Regions from separate parts of the Streptomyces sp. NPDC028635 genome, predicted to be linked through region 1. Evidence: riboswitches for the same ligand, from Rfam matches in the RefSeq annotation. Region 1 holds a riboswitch; the other holds the start of a gene.

Region 1 (5,275 bases):
CCCGGGCGACGAGCTGGCGCGTCGGCGCAACCGGGCGGTCTAACCGGCCCCGAGCCCCGGCAGCCGCCGTACGACCCGGTACCGGCCCGGCCGCCGCGGGACTGTGCCGGCCCGGCCTCCCGGGCGGCATTGTCAGTGGCGTGGTGCAGGATCGGACATGTGAGGACCGCGCCCACGATTCTGCATCTGGACATGGATGCCTTCTTCGCGTCGGCGGAGCAGGCGTCCAAGCCCAGCCTGCGCGGGAAAGCCGTCGTCGTGGGCGGGCTGGGGCCGCGCGGGGTGGTGGCGACCGCGTCGTACGAGGCGCGGGTCTTCGGGGTCCACTCGGCGATGCCCACGGCCCAGGCGCGTCGGCTGGCGCCGAACGCCGCGTATCTCACGCCCCGCTTCACTTTCTACCGGGCGATCAGTGAACAGGTGATGGGGCTGCTGCGGGCGCTCTCGCCGCTGGTGGAGCCGCTCAGCCTGGACGAGGCGTTCGTGGACCTGGAGGCCGGGGGCGTCGCCTGGGACAGCGCGTCGGCCGAGCGGGCGGGGCTGAAACTGCGCGCCGACATCCGGGCGGTCACCGGGCTGACCGGGTCGGTGGGGCTCGCCGCGTCCAAGATGATCGCCAAGATCGCCTCGGAGCGGGCCAAGCCGGACGGCCTGGTGCTGATCGAGCCGGGTACCGAGCGGGCGCTGCTCGGGCCCCTGTCGGTGCGGGCGCTGCCGGGGGTCGGGCCGGCGACCGGCGACCATCTGCGGCGGGCCGGGATCACCACGGTCGACGAGATCGTGGAGGCCGGTGAGGACGAACTGGTCCGGCTGCTGGGCAAGGCCCACGGGCACGGTCTGTACGCCATGGCGCTGGCGCACGACGACCGGCCCGTGGTCGCGGAGCGGGAGGCCAAGTCGGTCTCCGTCGAGGACACCTACGACGTGGACATCCACGACCGGCTGCGGATCGGGCTCGAGGTGCAGCGGCTGGCCGACCGGTGCGTGCGGCGGCTGCGCTCCGCCGGGCTGTCCGGCCGGACCATCGTCCTGAAGGTGCGCCGGTACGACTTCTCGACGCTCACCCGGTCGGAGACGCTGCGCGGACCCACGGACGATCCCGCGGTCGTCCGGGAGGCGGCCCTACGGCTGCTGGACGCGGTGGACACGACGGGCGGGGTGCGGCTGCTCGGCGTCGGCGTCAGCGGGCTCGCCGACTACACCCAGGAGGACCTGTTCGCGCAGGCGGCGGGGGAGCGGGCGCGTGCGGAGGCACCGCAGGAGGACGACGTTCCGCACGCGCCGCAGCCCGTCCCCGAGGAACCGGAGCCGGCGGAGCGGCGCTGGCTGCCGGGGCACGACGTGCGGCACGCGGAGTACGGACACGGGTGGGTCCAGGGCAGCGGCCTGGGCCGGGTCACGGTCCGCTTCGAGACACCGGACTCGGAGCCGGGCCGGGTCAGAACGTTCCGGACGGACGACCCCGCGCTGGAGCCGACGGAACCGCTGCCGCTGGTGCGAAGACCGGACGTCCCGGCGGCGTGCCTCGACGGGGCGGCTCCGGGGACGGCCGGACCGGGGGCCGGGTCCGCGGCCGAAGGGCGAGCGGCCGACGGCGGCTCCGGGACCGGCCACCCGGTGGCCGGTGGGTGGAGGGGGCAGCCTTCCCTCGGCTGAAGCGGCGTGCACGGGTGCACGGGCGCACGGGCCCCGTAACGGCCCGCGTGCGGGCGCCTGTGCGGGTCTGCCGGGGAAAGGGCTCGGTCCGGGTCTGCCCGTCAGGGGAAGAGGTTCGGTCCGGGTCTACCCGTCAGGGGAAAAGATTCGGCTCGGATCTGCCCGTCAGGGCTCCTCCGTGCCGGCCACTTTGCCGAAGTCGTGGTCCTGCAGCGGGGGAGGGGCGGCGATGTCGAGGCCGTAGTGGTGGTAGAGCTGGAGTTCCTGTTCCGGGGAGAGATGGCGGCCCACGCCGAAGTCGGGGGCGTCCTTGATCAGGGCGCGTTCGAAGGGGACGTGCAACGCGCCCTCGATCAGTTCGCTCGGCTCCAGCGGGACGAAGGCGTCCCTGCTGAACAGACCCGTTCGTATGGCGGCCCACTCCGGCACGCCCGTCGCGTCGTCGAGATAGACCTCGTCGACGGTGCCGATCTTGACGCCGCTGCGGTCGAACGCCTTGCGGCCGATCAGGTTGCGCGGATCGATCTCGGTCTGCACGGGCCCTCCACTCGCTCGCAAGACTGGTGTAAGCACTACGAAAGAGCACAATGGTGACGGCGGCCACTCGAGGGCCCCGGCGTTGACCCCGCTGGTAGTCTGACTACGGCTGCTGACCCCGTGCGGGAGAGTCCTCCAGACATCATCGGAGGCGCCGAAGGAGCAAATCCTCCCCGGAATCTCTCAGGCTCACGTACCGCACGGACGAGGTCACTCTGGAAAGCAGGGCGGGTGTCGACGGCTTCCGCTCTCACCGACGGTGAAAGCCGGGTGCCCTCGGGCGCTCCGGTGAAGCTCTCAGGTCGAGATGACAGAGGGGGAGGCCGTTCGGGTACCCGTGCCGTGGTGCCCCTCGAAGGTCGTGTCAGACCAGGAGGCCTCCGCAATGACCGCCCATCGCATTCCGCTCTCCGAGCTCGAGAAGGGGATTCCCTTCGAGCAGCGTCACATCGGCCCCGACCACGAGGCTCGGGCCAAGATGCTCGCCCAGGTCGGGTACGGCTCGCTGGACGAACTCACCGCCGCCGCGGTGCCGGATGTGATCAAGAACGCCGACGCCCTCGACCTGCCGGGCGCCCGCAGCGAGGCCGAGGTGCTCGCCGAGCTGCGCTCCCTGGCCGACCGCAACCAGGTCCTCGGCTCCATGATCGGCCTCGGCTACTACGGCACCTTCACCCCGCCGGTCATCCTGCGCAACGTCATGGAGAACCCGGCCTGGTACACGGCGTACACGCCCTACCAGCCGGAGATCTCCCAGGGCCGGCTCGAGGCGCTGCTGAACTTCCAGACCACGGTCGCCGACCTGACCGGTCTGCCCACCTCCGGCGCCTCCCTGCTCGACGAGGGCACCGCCGCCGCCGAGGCGATGTCGCTGTCCCTGCGCATGGGCAAGAACAAGAAGGGTCTCTTCCTGGTCGACGCGGACGCGCTGCCGCAGACCATCGCCGTCATCCAGACCCGTGCCGAGCCGACCGGCGTCGAGGTCGTCGTCGCCGACCTCAGCGACGGCATCCCGGCCGACATCGCCGCCCGCGAGATCAACGGCGTGCTGCTCCAGTACCCGGGCGCCTCCGGTGCCGTGCGTGACCTCAAGCCGGTCATCGACCAGGCGCACGAGCTGGGCGCGCTGGTCACCGTCGCCGCCGACCTGCTGGCGCTGACGCTGCTGAAGTCGCCGGGCGAGCTGGGCGCGGACATCGCGGTCGGCACCACGCAGCGGTTCGGTGTGCCGATGGGCTTCGGCGGCCCGCACGCCGGCTACATGGCCGTACGGGAGAAGTTCGCGCGCAGCCTGCCCGGGCGGCTCGTGGGCGTGTCCGTGGACGCGGACGGGAACAAGGCGTACCGGCTGGCGCTGCAGACGCGTGAGCAGCACATCCGCCGGGAGAAGGCGACCAGCAACATCTGCACCGCGCAGGTGCTGCTCGCCGTCATGGCCGGCATGTACGCCGTGTACCACGGGCCGGACGGCCTGAAGGGCATCGCCCGGCGCACGCACCGGTACGCCACGATCCTCGCCGAGGGCCTGAAGGCCGGTGGCGTCGAGGTCGTGCACGGCGCCTACTTCGACACCGTCACCGCCCGGGTGCCGGGCCGGGCCGCCGAGGTCGTCGCCGCCGCGCGCGACAACGGGGTCAACCTGTACCCGGTCGACGCCGACCACGTCTCCCTCGCGTGCGACGAGACCACCACCCGCGACCAGCTGACCGCCGTGTTCGGCGCCTTCGGCGTCGAGGGCGACATCGAGGCGCTGGACGCCGCAGCCGGGGACGTGCTGCCGCAGGACCTGCTGCGCTCCGACGCCTACCTGACCCACCCGGTCTTCCACCAGCACCGCTCCGAGACCGCGATGCTGCGCTACCTGCGCAAGCTGTCCGACCGCGACTACGCGCTCGACCGCGGCATGATCCCGCTGGGCTCCTGCACCATGAAGCTCAACGCGACCACCGAGATGGAGCCGGTCACCTGGCCCGAGTTCGGCCAGCTGCACCCCTTCGCGCCCGCCGAGCAGGCCGAGGGCTACCTCACGCTCATCCACGAGCTGGAGGACCGTCTCGCCGAGGTCACCGGCTACGACAAGGTCTCGCTGCAGCCGAACGCCGGCTCCCAGGGCGAGCTGGCCGGTCTGCTGGCCGTGCGCGGCTACCACCGGGCCAACGGCGACGAGCAGCGCACCGTCTGCCTCATCCCGTCCTCCGCGCACGGCACCAACGCCGCCAGCGCCGTGATGGCCGGCATGAAGGTCGTCGTCGTCAAGACCGCCGAGGACGGCGAGATCGACGTCGAGGACCTGCGGGCGAAGATCGAGCAGCACCGCGACGAGCTGGCGGTGCTGATGATCACCTACCCGTCGACGCACGGTGTGTTCGAGGAGCACGTCGCCGACATCTGCGCCCAGGTGCACGAGGCCGGCGGCCAGGTGTACGTCGACGGCGCCAACCTGAACGCGCTGGTCGGCCTCGCCAAGCCGGGCCACTTCGGCGGTGACGTCTCCCACCTGAACCTGCACAAGACGTTCTGCATTCCGCACGGCGGCGGCGGTCCCGGCGTCGGGCCGGTCGCGGTCCGCGAGCACCTCGCGCCGTACCTGCCGAACCACCCGCTGCAGCCCGCCGCCGGCCCGGAGACGGGCGTCGGCCCGATCTCGGCCGCGCCGTGGGGCTCCGCGGGCATCCTGCCCATCTCCTGGGCGTACGTCCGCCTCATGGGCGGGGAGGGCCTGAAGCAGGCCACGCAGGTCGCCGTGCTGTCCGCGAACTACATCGCCAAGCGCCTCGAGCCGCACTACCCGGTGCTGTACACCGGCCCCGGTGGCCTGGTCGCGCACGAGTGCATCATCGACCTGCGCCCGCTGACGAAGGCGACCGGCGTGAGCGTGGACGACGTCGCCAAGCGGCTCATCGACTACGGCTTCCACGCGCCGACGATGTCCTTCCCGGTGGCCGGCACGCTGATGATCGAGCCGACCGAGTCCGAGGACCTGGCCGAGCTGGACCGGTTCTGCGACGCGATGATCGCCATCCGCGCGGAGATCGAGAAGGTCGGCTCCGGCGAGTGGTCCGCGGAGGACAACCCGCTGCGG
Region 2 (5,275 bases), on a different contig from region 1:
ACCAGGACCAGATGCACGTCGGTGCCGCCGGTCAGGACGTTCACCCCGGCCTCACGGGCATCCGGCGAGGTCAGCCGCTCGGCGAGGATGCGCGCGCCCTCCAGCGTACGACGCTGGCGCTCCTTGAAGTCCTCGGAGGCCGCCAGCTTGAAGGAGACCGCCTTGGCCGCGATCACGTGCTCCAGGGGGCCGCCCTGGAAGCCCGGGAAGACGGAGGAGTTCAGCTTCTTGGCGAAGTCCTGCTTGGCGAGGATGATGCCGCCGCGCGGGCCGCCGAGCGTCTTGTGCGTGGTGGACGTCACGACGTCCGCGAACGGCACCGGGTTCGGGTGCAGCCCGGCCGCGACCAGACCGGCGAAGTGCGCCATGTCGACCCACAGGTACGCCTCGACCTCGTCGGCGATGCGGCGGAAGGCGGCGAAGTCGAGCTGACGCGGGTACGCCGACCAGCCGGCGATGATCACCTTGGGGCGGTGCTCCTTGGCGAGCCGCTCGACCTCGGCCATGTCGACCAGGCCGTCGTCGTCGACGTGGTAGGGGACGACGTTGAACTGCTTGCCGGAGAAGTTCAGCCGCATCCCGTGGGTGAGGTGGCCGCCGTGCGCCAGGTTCAGGCCCAGGATGGTGTCGCCGGGCTGGGCCAGCGCGAACAGCGCGGCCTGGTTGGCGGAGGCACCCGAGTGGGGCTGCACGTTGGCGTACTCGGCGCCGAACAGCTCCTTGACCCGGTCGATCGCGATCTGCTCGGTGACGTCGACGTGCTCGCAGCCGCCGTAGTAGCGGCGGCCCGGGTAGCCCTCGGCGTACTTGTTGGTGAGCACCGAGCCCTGGGCCTCGAGGACCGCCACGGGGGCGAAGTTCTCGGAGGCGATCATCTCCAGGGTGGACTGCTGGCGGTCCAGCTCGGCGTCGACCGCGGCGGCCACGTCCGGGTCGAGCTCGTGCAGGGGCGTGTTCAGAAGCGACATGGGATTCCTGCGACCTCTCAGCCGGCGATGAAGGCGTCGTACTCGGCGGCGGAGAGCAGGTCGTCCGGCTCGCCCGTGACACGTACCTTGAACAGCCAGCCGCCCTCGAAGGGGGCCGAGTTCACCAGCGACGGGTCGTTGACGACGTCCTCGTTGACCTCGGTGATCTCACCGTTGACGGGGGAGTACAGCTCCGAGACGGACTTGGTCGACTCCAGCTCGCCGCAGGACTCGCCCGCGGTCACCGTGTCGCCGACCTCCGGGAGCTGGACGAACACGACGTCACCGAGCGCGTTGGCCGCGTGCTCCGTGATGCCGACCGTCGAGACGCCGTCCTCGGCGCCCGACAGCCACTCGTGCTCCTTGCTGTAGCGCAGCTGCTGGGGGTTGCTCATGGCCTGAATTCTCCTGTACGCGGGTCTGTGCTGATGAATGGGGGACTGCGAAGACGCGCGTGACCAGGGGCGATGTGCCCCATGTCACGTCGGAGGGCTTACGACAGTGTCACTTCTGCCGCTTGTAGAACGGCAGCGCCACGACCGCGTACGGCTCATGGGTACCGCGGATGTCCACGCCGACACCCGGCGTGCCCGGCGCCGCGTGCGCCGCGTCCACGTAGGCCATGGCGATCGGCTTGCCCAGCGTGGGGGAAGGGGCGCCCGAGGTCACCTCGCCGACGACCGTGCCGTCCGCGACGACCTGGAAGCCGGCGCGCGGGACCCGGCGGCCCTCGGCGACCAGGCCGACCAGGACGCGCGGCGGGGCGGACTCGGCGCGCTCGGCGGCGGCGGCGAGCGCCTCGCGCCCGACGAAGTCGCCCTCCTTCTCGAACTTGACCACCCGGCCCAGCCCGGCGTCGAAGGGGGTCAGGGCGGCGGTCAGCTCGTGCCCGTACAGCGGCATGCCCGCCTCCAGGCGCAGCGTGTCCCGGCAGGACAGGCCGCACGGGACCAGGCCCACGCCCTCGCCGGCCTTGGTCAGCGCCTGCCACAGCTCGACGGCGTGCTCCGGCTTCACGAACAGCTCGAAGCCGTCCTCGCCGGTGTACCCGGTGCGCGCGATCAGCGCGGGCACCCCGGCCACGGTGCCGGGCAGTCCGGCGTAGTACTTCAGCCCGTCCAGGTCGGCGTCGGTGAGGCTGCCCAGGATCCCGGGCGACTCGGGGCCCTGCACGGCGAGCAGCGCGTAGGCGTCGCGGTCGTCGCGCACCTCGGCGTCGAAGCCCGCGGCGCGCTCGGTCAGCGCGTCGAGGACGACCTGGGCGTTGGAGGCGTTGGCGACGACCATGTACTCGGTCTCGGCGAGCCGGTAGACGATCAGGTCGTCCAGGATGCCGCCGTCGGCCTGGCAGATCATGGTGTAGCGGGCGCGGCCGGTCTTGACCGCCCCGATGTTGCCGACCAGCGCGAAGTCGAGGAGGGCGGCGGCCTGCGGGCCGGTGACGGTGATCTCGCCCATGTGGGAGAGGTCGAAGAGCCCGGCCTTCGTGCGGACGGCGTTGTGTTCGTCGCGCTCGGAGCCGTAGCGCAGCGGCATGTCCCAGCCGGCGAAGTCGGTCATGGTCGCGCCGAGCGAGCGATGCACGGCATCGAGCGCGGTGTGACGGAGTTCGGTACTGCTCATCGGTCGGTCGTCTCCCAGGGGAAGGACAGGGCGAGGAAGTTCCTCCCCATCTGTCATCGGAACCTGAGAGGTTCGCCATGACCGCGCGCGGTCCTGGCTTGCACCTTGGGTGGGGCCACCGGCGAGGGCGGCCCGCTTTTCAGATGTGCCTCGCCCGCGCGGTAACGGGGCCTGAGAGATTCAAGGGAGGGACTTGCTCCTTCGGCGCCCCAGCCTTCGGCTGGGAACTCTCCCGCGCGGATTCAAACGGCCGGTATGCAGTTGGCGGGCTCATCATTGCACGCCGCGCCCGATGACGGCAGGCCGCATCTGTAACCGGGTTGTGGCGGTACGCACACGAAAACACGAGACACCTGGCATTACCTTCTCTTTACCTACGTTGGGCAGGTCTTCACCTGACCCCAGGGGAGGACGATGACGGTGGACAGGATCACGGCGTACGCGACGACCCCGGGCCTCACACTGCCCGCGCAGCCAGGGGTGCCCGCCCTGGAGACACGGCCCGGCCCGGTGGTGCGGGACCTGCGCGAGCGGGCCGGCCGCAGCCCGCACGCCCTGCTCTTCGGCCCGCGCGACCTGGTCGTCGTCACCGGTCTGCCCGGCAGCGGCAAGTCCACGCTCATGCGCCGCGCGGTGCCGGGCCCGCGCGTCGACTCCCAGGACACCCGCGACCGCTACGACGCCCGCCTGCACCGCCTGCTGCCCTACGCGCTCTACCGCCCGCTGGTCCGGCTCGCCCACTACGCCGCCCTGCGCCGCGCCCTGTCGAGCGGCGAGGGCCTCGTCGTCCACGACTGCGGCACCCAGTCCTGGGTGCGCGGCTGGCTGGCCCGCGCGGCCCGCCGCCGCGGCGGCGCCCTGCACCTGCTGCTGCTCGACGTCGACCCGGACACCGCCCTGACCGGCCAGCGCGCACGCGGCCGCGGCGTCTCCCGGTACGCCTTCCAGCGCCACCGCCGCGCCACCACCCGGCTGCTGCGCGCTGTCCAGCGCGGCGACCTGCCGGCCGGCTGCGACGCGGCGGTCCTGCTCGACCGGGACGCGGCGGACGCCCTGCGGCGGATCGCCTTCACCGGCTGAACCACCGTGCGGTTAGCCTTTCAGCCACAGCAGCGGTTCGAAGCAGATGGTGGAGAGATGGACTTCCCTGCCGACCTTCCGGCGGACTTCCCGGCGCAGACGCACCCCCATCCGCACGGCGGATGGCCCGGCAACGAGCTGGAGGAGGTGCTGTCGGCCTCCCTCGGCGTGCCGGGAGCCGGCGGCCGGATCGTGGAGGTGCTCGGCCGCAGCTTCCTGTGGATCCCCCTGCCGAGCGGCGGCGGCCCGCACAGCGGCCCCCTCGACCTGCCCACCACCGAGATCGACGGCCAGGCCTACGTCCCCGTCTTCAGCTCCGAGGAGCAGTTGCGCCAGGTCGCCGGCTCCCACATGTCGTACACCGTCGCGCCCGCCGTGGAGTTCGCGCGCGGGCTGCCCGCGCAGGTCGGCATCGCCGTGAACCCGGGCGGCCTGGTCGGCGTCCCGCTGCCGCCGCAGGCGGTGGCCGAGGTGTGCCGGGCCGGCCGGACCCCGCTGGACGGCCCCGCGAGCGGCGGCCGGGTCCGTCTGTACGAGCCGGACTGGCAGGACGACCCCGTCGCCTTCCTCTCCACGGCCTCCGCCGAGTTCGAGGCGACCGGCACCGTCCTGACGGCCCGCCGCTGCCTCGCCGTGATCGAGACGGCCGACCCGGTGATGTTCGTCGGCGTCGAACTCTCCCAATGGGAGGGCGACCTGCGCAACGCCCCCCTGGACGCCCTGGGCCGGGCCCTCGGCGCCACCCCCGCACCCTGGCCGGTCAACCTGATCCTGCTGGACCTGGCGGGCGACGACCCGGTGGCGGTCTGGCTCAGGGAAAAGGTGCGCCCCTTCTACACCCGGGGAAGCTGACGGCGCCTGGGCTCTCCCCGGTCCTCCCCACGCACCACTTAACCTGGTTTCATAGCTCGGTCGAGGGTGTTGTACGAAAGGGCGATTCGAAGTGAGCGCGAGCGGCACGGCCGCGACCGGCCAGGTCGAGCACATGCTGCGCCAGGTGACGCCCGGGCGGTACGACGCCTACGAGGCGCTGCTTCGCGCGCTCGCCACCCCCGCCACCGGCCAGGTCTGGATGCTGCTGTGGCACGGCCAGGCCGGTTCCCCGGACGCCCAGTACGGCGCGATGGAGGTCGGCGGCCACGGCTACGCCCCCTGCGTCACCTCCGCCCAGGAGTTGAGCGCCAGCGGCTGGAACCGCTCGTACGAGGTGGTCGACGGCCTCGAGGTGGCCCGCGCCCTCTACCCCGACCACCACGGCCTGTGGCTCAACCCGCACGCCCCCGGCGGCGGCGTGGGCATCCCCTGGCTCGACCTGCGCCGCATCGCCACCGGCCTGGACCGCCAGCCTGCCGGCCCGCTGCGCCTGACGGAACCGGCCATCGAGATCCCGCAGTTCTACGCCCTGCTCGCGCAGAACGCGCACCGCACCCCGCCGCTGCGCGCCCTGCGCCGCGCCTGGGTGCAGCCGGCGCTCGGCGCGCCCTACCTCGCCATCGGCCTGGACGTCTACGACACCTCGCCGGCCGCCGTCGACGCCGTACGGGCGATGATGCAGCAGTCCCTCGGCGCGGTGCCGGACGGGCTGCCGGTGTCGACCGTGGCGA

What was found. Region 1 has a riboswitch for glycine ahead of gcvP (aminomethyl-transferring glycine dehydrogenase). Riboswitches for the same ligand answer to the same signal wherever they lie in the genome.
Region 2: it holds a riboswitch for glycine, as region 1 does, so the genes downstream of both, gcvT (glycine cleavage system aminomethyltransferase GcvT) here and gcvP (aminomethyl-transferring glycine dehydrogenase) in region 1, are expected to answer to the same signal.

Annotation. Positions count from the first base shown of each region.
Region 1 is NZ_JBEZWX010000006.1:265,871-271,145, reverse strand. It holds gene AB0E88_RS09815 (MerR family transcriptional regulator) at 1-43, shown strand, start outside; gene AB0E88_RS09810 (DNA polymerase IV) at 160-1,656, shown strand; gene AB0E88_RS09805 (PRC-barrel domain-containing protein) at 1,822-2,193, opposite strand; glycine riboswitch at 2,307-2,402, shown strand; gene gcvP (aminomethyl-transferring glycine dehydrogenase) at 2,579-5,275, shown strand, end outside.
Region 2 is NZ_JBEZWX010000008.1:222,326-227,600, reverse strand. It holds gene glyA (serine hydroxymethyltransferase) at 1-968, opposite strand, end outside; gene gcvH (glycine cleavage system protein GcvH) at 986-1,363, opposite strand; gene gcvT (glycine cleavage system aminomethyltransferase GcvT) at 1,473-2,591, opposite strand; glycine riboswitch at 2,741-2,836, opposite strand; gene AB0E88_RS12015 (AAA family ATPase) at 3,006-3,671, shown strand; gene AB0E88_RS12010 (enhanced serine sensitivity protein SseB) at 3,729-4,523, shown strand; gene AB0E88_RS12005 (enhanced serine sensitivity protein SseB C-terminal domain-containing protein) at 4,615-5,275, shown strand, end outside.